DNA from 2 places in the Roseateles paludis genome. Region 1 is predicted to be linked to the other one. Evidence: predicted binding sites of a transcription regulator. Region 1 holds the regulator's gene; the other holds the start of a gene.
The links. Region 1 encodes sigma-54, which starts transcription at its own class of promoters, with help from an activator protein. Its sites were predicted from a motif close to TGGCANGNAANCTGCTTT; they were not measured.
Positions count from the first base shown of each region.

Region 2: ABDJ85_RS16275 (ammonium transporter) is a predicted target of sigma-54. The motif match lies at 3,792-3,809, and genes of this name have one in related genera.

Region 1 covers NZ_JBDPZD010000001.1:1,125,798-1,131,331, forward strand. Annotated here, with positions in the region: gene ABDJ85_RS05315 (methyl-accepting chemotaxis protein) at 1-1,205, opposite strand, end outside; gene ABDJ85_RS05320 (hypothetical protein) at 1,277-1,828, opposite strand; gene ABDJ85_RS05325 (RNA polymerase factor sigma-54) at 2,117-3,652, opposite strand; gene lptB (LPS export ABC transporter ATP-binding protein) at 3,670-4,452, opposite strand; gene lptA (lipopolysaccharide transport periplasmic protein LptA) at 4,452-5,084, opposite strand; gene ABDJ85_RS05340 (thiol:disulfide interchange protein DsbA/DsbL) at 5,142-5,534, opposite strand, start outside.
Region 2 covers NZ_JBDPZD010000005.1:146,973-152,506, forward strand. Annotated here, with positions in the region: gene ABDJ85_RS16255 (UvrD-helicase domain-containing protein) at 1-1,843, shown strand, start outside; gene ABDJ85_RS16260 (arginyltransferase) at 1,797-2,579, opposite strand; gene aat (leucyl/phenylalanyl-tRNA--protein transferase) at 2,576-3,340, opposite strand; gene ABDJ85_RS16270 (Spx/MgsR family RNA polymerase-binding regulatory protein) at 3,347-3,712, shown strand; gene ABDJ85_RS16275 (ammonium transporter) at 3,880-5,085, shown strand; gene ABDJ85_RS16280 (riboflavin synthase subunit alpha) at 5,159-5,534, shown strand, end outside.

The DNA of each region.
Region 1 (5,534 bases):
TGGGCCAGGGCCCGCACCTCGGCGGCCACGACGGCAAAGCCCCGCCCTTGCTCGCCGGCCCGGGCCGCCTCGACGGCGGCGTTCAGGGCCAGGATATTGGTCTGGAAGGCGATGCCGTCGATCACGCCGATGATGTCGGTGATCTTGCGCGAGCTTTGTTGGATGGCGCTCATGGTCTCGACCACCTGGGCCACCACCGAGCCGCCCTTGGCCGCCGATTCACTGGCTTGGCCAGCCAGGGTCGAGGCGCTCTGTGCGGTGTCGGCGGTGTTGCGCACGGTGGAGGTCAGCTCCTCCATCGAGGCGGCGGTCTGTTCGAGGTTGGCGGCCTGCTGCTCGGTGCGCTGACTCAGGTCCGAGTTGCCGGCCACGATCTCGACGGTCGCGGTCTGCATGGTCTCGGCCGAGGCACGGACGGTCTGCATGATGCGGCTCAGGTCGCCGTTGACGGCATGCAGCGCATGCATCAGCCGGCCGATCTCGTCGTTCGAGTGCTCGTGGATTTCGCGCGAGAGGTCGCCTTCGGCGATGGACTGGGCGATCGACACCGCCTCGGCCAGCGGCTGCGTGATGCTGAGCTGGATGCGCCAGGCCACCATGCCGCCCACCAGCAGCGCCGCCACCGACAGCCCGATGATCAGCCACACCGACACGCGGTAGCTGGCGGTCGCGGCTTCGTCGCGCCGGCTGGAGGAGACCTTGATGCTGTCGATCACCTCGTCCAGCGCTTTGACGTGCGCGACCTGGGCGGGGCGCAGCTGGTCGCGGATCATGGCCGAGGCCCCGGCCATGTCATCGCTCATGGTCAGGTTGACGATCTTCTCGATCATGCCCTTGGTGCTGGCCAGCGCGCTGGCGGCGCGGGCCAAAGCGTCACGCGTAGCAGGTTCGTTCTGCACCAGCGCGGCCAGGCTGTCCGAGGTCTTTTCGTAGTCGGCACGGGCCGCCTTCATCAGGTCGAATTCCTTCTTCTTGAAGGCCATGTCGTCCTGCATGATCACGTCGCGGATGGTCACGCTCTGGTAGCGCGCCAGGTCTCTGAGCTTGCTGGCCAGGCGTTCCGGCGCTTCGCCCGTGACGGCGGCCAGATCGGACTTGAGCGAGGCCAGGCGGCCGAGCGACAGCATGCTGATGATGCCGAGCAGGATCAGCACGGTGGCAAAGCCGGCCGCAAGGCGGTGTCCGACTTTGAGGGAGTTGAGCATGTCTTGCTCCTGGGAACGGTTGTGCATCCAGCCGGGCCGCTAGCAGCCCGGCACGCTTTCACTTCGCGCTATCACTTGGCGGTTACGGCGCCGTGCAGCACGCCGATGGGCTTGCCGTGGTCCAGCACCGGCGCTGACACGTGCACGCTGGGCACCTGGGTCGAGGTGTCGGGCTTGATCTCGTCAGCGGCCCAGGCCTGGCCCTTGAGGGCTTGTGCAAAGACCGGGCGCGTCGCGTTGTTCCAGATCAGCGGGCGCACGCTGGCGCCAACGAGGTTGCCCTTCTGGTCGCGCAGCAGCAGTTTGTTGATGTTGTCGTCTTCCTGCTCCCACTTGGCGATCTGCAGGCTGACCTTGGACTTGAGCAGGGCCTGGATGAAGGCGTCGGAGTCCGGCAGATCGACCCACTTGCCATTGGTCATGCCGCCGTCGCCCTTGGCATTGGCGTCCTTGATGGCGGCGATCACACCGGGGTCGGCTGCCAGCGCGACCAGGCGGGTCTTGGCCTTGTCCACTTTGGCTTGCACTTCTGGAGGCAATGCGGCGGAGGCGGTGCTGACGACGAACCCGACAGCGACGAGGGCCGTCGCGAAAAGCTTGCTGGACACGGAAGAAATGGACATGGGGAGCCTCTCCTGAAAAGTTGACGCTGCGAGCGCAGGCGCCGACAACAAGGAGAGCCATGGGGTCAACGCCCACGTGACTGCACTCTCCCTGTGCGGCGGCAACGACCTGGAGCCTTGCTCGCATGCGAATTTGAGTGTGCTGTCAGTTCCGGGGGGCTCACAACCGACCCTGGTAAGTTGCGAGGGGGCCAATCGGTGCTTTTTGGCGGTTCAGCGCCCATGACATTTGCGTGTCTGTGTTGAGCACGCGACACCCGGCTGCTCCGCAGCCGGTAGGCCCTGTGATCAGAGGGCTTTGCGCAGGTTGGCCGGGGCGATCTTCATCGCCTCGCGGTACTTGGCGACGGTGCGGCGCGCGCACTGGATGCCCTGCTCGTCGAGCATGCCGGCGATGGCGCTGTCCGACAGCGGCTTCTTGGTGTCTTCGGCGGCGATGAACTGCTTGATCAGCGCGCGCACGGCGGTGCTGGAGGCCTCGCCGCCGGTCTCGGTGTTGAGGCCCGAGCCGAAGAAATACTTCAGCTCGAAGGTGCCCCAGGGCGTGGCCATGTACTTGGCGGTGGTGACGCGCGAGATGGTGGACTCGTGCAGACCCAGCTCGTCGGCAATCTCGCGCAGCACCAGGGGCTTCATGGCCAGTTCGCCGTGCTGGAAGAAACCGCGCTGGCGCTCGACGATGGCGGTGCTGACACGCAGGATGGTCTCGAAGCGCTGCTGGATGTTCTTGATGAACCAGCGCGCCTCCTGCAACTGCCCGCCCAGCGGCGAGTTGCTGATGCCGCCGCGCGTGGCGCGCAGGGCATTGGCATAGAGCTCGTTGATGCGCAGCTTGGGGGCGACATCGGGGTTGAGCATCACGCGGAACTCGCGGCCCCCGGGGCCGGTCTTGCGCACGATGACGTCGGGCACCACGGCGGCGGCGCTGTTGGTGGCAAAGCGGCGGCCGGGCTTGGGCTCCAGCGTGGTGATCAGGCCTTGAGCGCGGCGCAGCAGGGCCTCGTCGGCGCCGGTCTCCAGCAGCAGGCGGCGCGTGTCGCGGCGCGCCATCAGCTCCAGGTGGCTGCGCGCGATGGTGGCGGCCAGGTCGCGCTCGGGGCTGGCCGGGTGGGTGGCCAGCTGCAGGCACAGGCACTCGGGCAGGCTGCGGGCGCCAATGCCGGCGGGGTCCAGGCTTTGCAGCCAGCGCAGGGCGATGCGCAGGTGGTCGAGCAGCTCCTCGCGGCTTTCCGCGTTTTCTTCGTCCTCGCCGGGCAGCAGGCTGGCGGCAATCTCTTCGAGGCTGTCTTCGAGGTAGCCGTCCTCGTTGAGCGAGTCGATCAGGATCTGGAGCGCCGTGCGTTCGGGCGCCGAGAGGTGCATGCCGGCCAGCTGCTGGGCCAGGTGCTCGGCCAGGCTGATGTCGGCCGACTCGGTCTCGCCACGCTCGCCGTCGTCGTCACCGCTGCTGGCCGGGCTGCTGCTGGGCAGCTCGCGGATGCCGTCGAAGTCGTCGCCTTCGGTGCCGTTGGACCAGTCCTCGCGGTCGGTGGTGCCAAAGTCGTCGGCTGCCAGCTCGCGCTCGCCTGCAGTTTCAGTGTTCGCTTCGGCGCTGTCGTTGTAGTCGGGGGCGGCATCGTCGCGCTCGGCCGGCGCATTGCTGGCCAGCTCGGGCGTGCTGACGCTGAACTCCTCCTCCGTCTCCAGCAGTGGGTTGGTCGCCAGCATCTGCTCGACTTCCTGGTTCAGCTCCAGGGTCGAGAGCTGCAGCAGGCGGATGGACTGCTGCAGCTGGGGCGTCAGCGCCAGGTGCTGGCTGAGGCGGAGCTGTAGGGTGGGCTTCATCGACGGACGCTCTTGCCCTACATGCGGAAGTGTTCGCCCAGATACACCTTGCGAACGTCCGGATTGGCCACGATCTCGTCCGGCGTGCCCTGGGCCAGCACCGTGCCCTCGCTGATGATGTAGGCCCGGTCGCAGATGCCCAGGGTCTCGCGGACGTTGTGGTCGGTGATCAGGACCCCGATGCCGCGCGCCTTGAGGAAGCCGATGATGCGTTGGATCTCCAGCACGGCGATGGGGTCCACGCCGGCAAAGGGCTCGTCCAGCAGGATGAAGCGCGGCTGAGTGGCCAGCGCCCGGGCGATCTCGACGCGGCGGCGCTCGCCGCCCGAGAGGGCGGGGGCCGGGCTGTGGCGCAGGCTTTCGATGGAGAGGTCGTGCAGCAGGCCTTCGAGCAGCTCGTCGATGCGCGCCTTGGGCAGGGAGCGGCCGCGTTCGTCCTGCTGCAGCTCCAGCACCGCGCGGATGTTTTGCTCGACGCTGAGCTTGCGAAAGATCGAGGCCTCCTGCGGCAGGTAGGACAGGCCCAGCCGCGCGCGGGCATGGATGGGCAAGCGCTGCACCTCCTGGCCGTCGATGCGGATCACGCCCGCGTCCGAGCGGACGAGGCCGACGATCATGTAGAAGCTGGTGGTCTTGCCGGCGCCGTTGGGGCCCAGCAGGCCGACCACCTCGCCGCTCCGCACGCTGAGGTGCACGTTCTTGACGACGCGGCGCACGCCGTAGCTCTTGGCCAGGCTCTCGGCGTCGAGGCGGCTCTCCGTCGCGGCAGTCTCGTGGCGGCTCTCCGTCGCGGCAGTCATCACGGAGCGGTCTTCGCGGGAGGGGTGAGCGTGGTGCTGGGCTGCAGCGGCAACGGTGCCGCGGAGGCTGCTGCCTCGGCCGCCGAGGCCCGAGGCATGATCACCAGTCGGGTACGGCCGGCCGGGTTGGGCGAGGCGTGGCCCCCCTCGAAGCGGAACACCTCGTTGCGGTTGTCATAGAGCACCACGGCGCCCGAGACCTCCTCGGCCACGGCCGTGCCGCGCAAGACCTTGACCACCGCATTGCCGATGAAGCGCACGGTGTCGCTCTTGGTGTCGAACTCGACCTGGTCCGCCTGACCCTGGACGCTCTCGCCGGGCACGTCGCGCCCCTGGCTGAAGCTGACCGGCTTGCCGGTGGTGCCGCTGGCCAGCGCCTGGTGGAAGCCGTCGGCCGTGATGCGCAGGTCCACGCTCTCGGCGCGCAACTGCAGCGTGCCTTGGGAGATCACCACATTGCCCGTCAGGCGGGTGCGCTGCGAGATCTTGTTGCCCTCGCCACCGTTGTCAGACTGGATGACGAAGGGCTGGGTCCGGTCGGTCTTGGCCGCCTGCGCGGCGGGGGCTCCCCACAGCGTGGCGAGCAGGGCGGTCAGCAGGGCGGGGGCCAGCAGCGGCGCGTTTCGGATCATGGCGGCACAGAAGTTGCAGGCGATTCTAGGCGCCTGCGCCGGTGCGCCCGACCGAAATCAAGCCTTGCCGCGTGCCTGTTTGATGAGGAAATCCGCAACGGCGCAGGCTTGTTGGCCCGAGACGGTTTCTGCCTGCCCGGGTGCGCCAACGATGCCGGGCCCCGTGCGCCAACGGCCGGCGATGGTGAGCTGGGGCACGCTGTCGACGCCGCTGGACTCGGCCAGCTTCAGGCCCTGCTGCGCCTTGGTCTGGACGCCGAAAGAATTCATGGCCTGCTTGACCTTGGCCGGGTCCTGCCCGATGCGGCCGAGGAAGGCCAGCAGCTTGTCCTCGGTGCTCAGGTCCAGTCGCTCGCGGTGGATGGCGTTGAACAGTGCCGAGTGGGTGGCGTGGGTCTGGCCCAGGCTCTCCAGCCCGTAGTAGGCCTTGGCCAGCAGCTTGAGCTGGGC
Region 2 (5,534 bases), on a different contig from region 1:
GCTGGTCGAGATCTACGCCAACTACGACGACCAATGCCAGCGCGAGGGCGTGGTGGACTTTGCCGAGCTGATGCTGCGCTCCTACGAGCTGCTGCGCGACAACGCGGCCATCCGCGAGCACTACCAGCAGCGCTTCCGCCATGTGCTGGTCGATGAGTTCCAGGACACCAACAAGCTGCAGTACGCCTGGCTCAAGATGTTTGCGCCGCCGGACAGCCGCTCGGGTCAGAGCCTGATCGCTGTGGGCGACGACGACCAGAGCATCTATGCCTTCCGAGGTGCGCGCGTCGGCAATATGGCGGACTTCGAGCGCGAGTACCGCGTCCAGCAGGTCATCAAGCTGGAGCAGAACTACCGCAGCCACGGCCACATCCTGGACGCTGCCAACGAGCTGATCAGCCACAACAGCCAGCGCCTGGGCAAGACCCTGCGCACCGATGCCGGCCAGGGCGAGCCCCTGCGCGTCTACGAGGCCGCGAGCGACTTTGCCGAGGCGCAGTGGCTGCTGGAGGAGCTGCAGTCGCTGTACCGCGGCGGGCTGGTGCGGCAGGAGATGGCCATCCTCTACCGCAGCAATGCGCAGTCACGGGTGATCGAGTCGGCGCTGTTCAATGCTGGCATTCCGTACCGCGTCTATGGCGGCCTGCGCTTTTTCGAGCGCGCCGAGGTCAAGCACGCGCTGGCTTACCTGCGGCTCTTGGAGAACCCGAACGACGACACCAGCTTCCTGCGCGTCGTTAACTTCCCGACGCGGGGCATCGGCGCCAAGACGCTGGAGACCTTGCAGGACCTGGCCAAGGCCAGCGGCCGCAGCCTTTACCAGTCTGTCAGCGCGGTGCCGGGCAAGGGTGGCGCCAACCTGGTGGCCTTTGCCAACCTGATCGACTCGACCCGCAACCTGACCCAGGGCCACACCCTGCGCGAGATCATCGAGCAGGTGCTGGCGACCTCGGGGCTGATGGACTTCTACCGCACCGACAAGGACGGGGCGGAGCGCGTCGAGAACCTAGAGGAACTGGTCAACGCGGCCGAGGCTTTCGTGACGCAGGAGGGCTTTGGCAAAGATGCCGTGGCGCTGCCGGTGGACGAGGTTGCAGAAGCGGGAACGCCCGGCGCCACGCCCGACGCCGAGACGGGCGAGATCATGTCGCCGCTGGCGGCTTTCCTCACGCACGCGGCGCTGGAGGCCGGCGACAACCAAGCGCAGGCCGGCCAGGACGCCGTGCAGCTGATGACCATCCATTCGGCCAAGGGGCTGGAGTTCGATGCCGTCTTCCTGACCGGCCTGGAAGAGGGCTTGTTCCCGCACGAGAACGCGCTCTCGGCCCACGACGGCTTGGAGGAAGAGCGCCGCCTGATGTACGTGGCCATCACCCGGGCGCGCAAGAAGCTGGCGATCAGCTTCTGCCAGACCCGCATGCTGCACGGCCAGACGCGCTACAACGTCAAGAGCCGCTTCTTGGACGAGCTGCCCGAGACCAGCCTCAAGTGGCTGACCCCGCGCAACCAGGCCGGGGGCATGGGCTTCGGCTCCGGCTTCTCGCGCGACTACGCGAGTGCCTGGGAGCGAGGCAGCGGGCTCAAGAGCATGGTGGGCGCCGGCCGGGTTGAGCAGAAGGCCGCCTGGGTTGAGCCGCCGCTGCCGCCTTCACTGCGCCAGAAAGTCTCTGAGGAACACGGTGGCCTGCGCGTGGGCAAGGGCGTGTTCCACACCAAGTTTGGCGAGGGCGTGCTGCTGACCCTGGAGGGCAGCGGCACCGATGCGCGCGCCCAGGTCAACTTCGGCCGCCACGGCGTCAAGTGGCTGGCGCTGTCGGTGGCGAAGCTTCAGCCGATTGATTGAGGTCGTCCGCGTCGCTCCACTCCCCCTGCCGCAGCACCTGGTGCGGCCTGAACTTGGCCTTGTAGGCCATCTTGGGGCTCTCGGCGATCCAGTAGCCGAGGTAGAGGTGGGGGAGCTTCAGGTCGCGCGCCTGCTGGATCTGCCAGAGCACGGCGTAGGTGCCGAGGCTGCCTTCGGCCTCGGGGTCGTAGAAGGTGTAGACCGCTGAGAGCCCGTCGCTCAGGATGTCGAGGATGGCGACCATGCGCAGCAGGCTGCTGCCATCAGGCTGCGGCTCGCGGAACTCCACCAGGCGCGAGTTGATGCGGCTTTGCAGCAGGAACTGGGTGTACTGGTCAACGCTGTCCTGGTCCATGCCGCCGCCACTGTGGCGGCCGGCCTGGTAGCGCAGGTAGAGGGCGTAGTGCTCGGGCGAATAGCCCAGGCGCATCACCCGGGCCTGCAGGTGGCGGTGCGCGGTGAAGGCGCGGCGCTGGCTGCGGCTGGGCGCAAAGCGCTCCACGGGGATGCGCACCGGCACGCAGGCGCGGCAGTCGTCGCAGTAGGGGCGGTAGGTGAAGAGCCCGCTGCGGCGAAAGCCCGAGGCCACCAGGCCGGAATAGGCATCGGCGTGGATCAGGTGGCTGGGTGTGGCGACCTGAGAACGCGCCTGGCGCCCGGGCAGGTAGCTGCACGGGTAGGCGGCAGTCGCATAGAACTGGATCTGCGCGAGCGGGAGGTCTTTGGGGTAGGTCACGTCTGGGGTGGCGGGGCGTCCAGCAGCCAACGCCACAGGCGTGAATCGTAAGACCAGTCGTGACCCCAGCTTTCGGGGCTCGGAGCCCGGACAACCACGGCCACATGGGCCTCAAAGGCCGCTCGTGGGACCTCGGCGGCACCGAACGAGGCCAGGTGCCGGGTGTTCTGCTGGCAGTCGATCCAGGGGATGTCGAACTCCCGGCACAGGCAGATCAGCGCGCACAGCGCGATCTTGGAGGCGTCGGTGCGGCGGTGGAACATGGACTCGCCGTAGAACATGCGCCCGAGGTTGACGCCGTAGAGCCCCCCGGCCAGTTCGCCGTCCATCCAGGTCTCGATGCTGTGCACGGCGCCGCGCGCTGCCCAGTCCAGGTAGGCAGTCTGCAGCTCAGGCACGATCCAGGTGCCGCTTTGGCCGTCGCGGGCCGTATTGGCGCAGGCTGTCAGCACGGCCGAGGTGGCGGTGTCGATGCGGATCTCGCAGCGCGGGTCGGCCACGAAGTGCTTGAGCGTCTTGCGCAGCGAGCGTGAGAGCTTGAAGTCGGCCGTCTTGAGCACCATGCGCGGGTCGGGGCTCCACCACAGCGGTGGCTGCCCCGGCGCATACCAGGGAAAGATGCCGCGCCGGTAGGCCGCGTGCAGGCGTTCGGGGCTCATGCTGCCCCCGGCTGCCAGCAGGCCCGGCACGTCGGTGTCCCGGCCCAGCGCCTGGCTGGTGGGCGGGAATTCGAGCGAGGCATCGTCGAGCCAGGGAATCATCGGCCCATGGTAGCTTTGCATCCCATGATCACCGTCTACGGCATTCCCAATTGCGACACCGTCAAACGCGCCCGGGCCTGGCTGGCCGAGGCGGGCTTTGAGGTGGCCTTTCATGACTTCAAGAAGGCCGGTGTGCCGGCTGATCTGGCCGCCGAATGGCTGCGGATTTTTGGCCGCGATCGTGTGGTCAACCGCGCCGGCACCAGCTGGCGCAAGCTGGACGAGGGGACCCGCGCGGGCGTTACGGACGACGCCTCGGCCCTGGCCCTGATGCAGGCCCAGCCGTCGGTGATCAAGCGCCCCCTGGTGCGCTGGCCGGACGGGCATTGGACGCTGGGCTTTCGCGCCGAAGAGTTCCAAACTGGTGCATAGCAGGCACGGAAATAGTGCCCAGGCGCCAGTTCGCGGTGCGGGCTTGGCGCCCCAGCGGGGGTTGATGCGCACCTAATGCGGGCACGCAACTTGCTGCCATGGTGCGGTTCGCCTCGCAGGTGTGCGTGGCGGCATCCATTGAGCCACCCGAGACCGTTCTAACCACCATGGATTCGTCGATCAAGCAGGGCGCCGATGCGCTCTTCATCCTCCTGGGCGCCATCATGGTGCTCGCCATGCACGCGGGCTTTGCCTTCCTGGAGCTGGGCACCGTGCGCCGCAAGAACCAGGTCAATGCCCTGGTCAAGATCCTGGTCGATTTTTCAGTCTCGACCCTGGCCTATTTCTTTGTCGGCTACTCGGTGGCCTACGGTGTCAACTTCTTCAGCGGCGCCGAGGTGCTGGCCGCCAAGAACGGCTACGAGCTGGTCAAGTTCTTCTTCCTGCTGACCTTCGCGGCGGCCATCCCGGCCATCGTGTCGGGCGGTATTGCCGAGCGTGCACGCTTTGGCCCGCAGCTCATCGCCACGGCCGTGCTGGTGGGCTTTTTCTACCCGGTGTTCGAGGGCGTGGCCTGGAACCAGGCGCTGGGCTTCCAGGCCTGGCTCAAGGGCTTCACGGGCGCTGAGTTCCACGACTTTGCCGGCAGCGTCGTGGTGCACGCCGTGGGTGGCTGGATCGGCCTGGCGGCCGTGCTGCTGCTCGGCGCCCGCGCCAACCGCTACCGCCGTGACGGCGCCATGAGCGCGCACCCGCCGTCCAGCATCCCCTTCCTGGCCCTGGGCGCCTGGATCCTGGCGGTGGGCTGGTTCGGCTTCAATGTGATGAGCGCACAAACGCTCGACAAGATCTCGGGCCTGGTGGCGGTCAATTCGCTCATGGCCATGGTGGGCGGCACGCTGGCCGCCACACTGATGGGCCGCAACGACCCCGGCTTTGCCTACAACGGCCCGCTGGCCGGCCTGGTGGCCGTGTGCGCCGGCTCGGATCTGATGCACCCGCTGGGCGCTGCCGTCACCGGGGCCGTGGCCGGTGTGCTCTTCGTCAAGTTCTTCACCTGGACGCAGAACAAATGGCGCATTGACGACGTGCTGGGCGTTTGGCCCCTGCACGGCCTGTGCGGCGCCTGGGGTGGCCTGGCCTGCGGCATCTTTGGTCAGACGGCGCTGGGCGGGCTGGGTGGCGTGTCTTTCCTGTCCCAACTGCTGGGCACGGTGCTGGGTGTGGCCTGGGCCTTTGTGGGCGGTTTGGTGGTCTACGGCGTGCTGCGCCAGGTGATCGGCCTGCGCTTGAGCCAGGAAGAGGAATTCGAAGGCGCCGACCTCGCCATCCACAAGATCAGCGCCTCGCCGGACAACGAAGGCAGCTGGTAATCTCCCCGGCATCCCCATCTCTGCGAGGGCCCTCTATGCTGAGGGCCCTCGTTTCGTTTCAGGAGTCGCGTTCGTGTTCACCGGCATCGTGCAGGGCGTCGCCCAGGTCGAATCCATCGAGGCCCGCGAGGGCCTGCACACGCTGTGGCTGCGATTCCCCGAGGGCTTTGACACCGACCTCGCCATCGGCGCCAGCGTGGCCTGCGATGGCTGCTGCCTGACGGTGACCGAGCGCCAGCCCGGCGGCCGCGCCGGGTTTGATGTGATGGCTCAGACGCTGAAGCTCACCACCCTGGGCGGGCTGCAGGTGGGCTCGGGGCTCAATGTCGAGCGCGCCGCCCGCGATGGCGCCGAGATCGGCGGCCACCCGCTCTCGGGCCATGTGGACGCGACCGCACGCATCGCCGAGATCCGCCGCCCCGAGAACAACGTCGTGCTGCGCTTTGCCG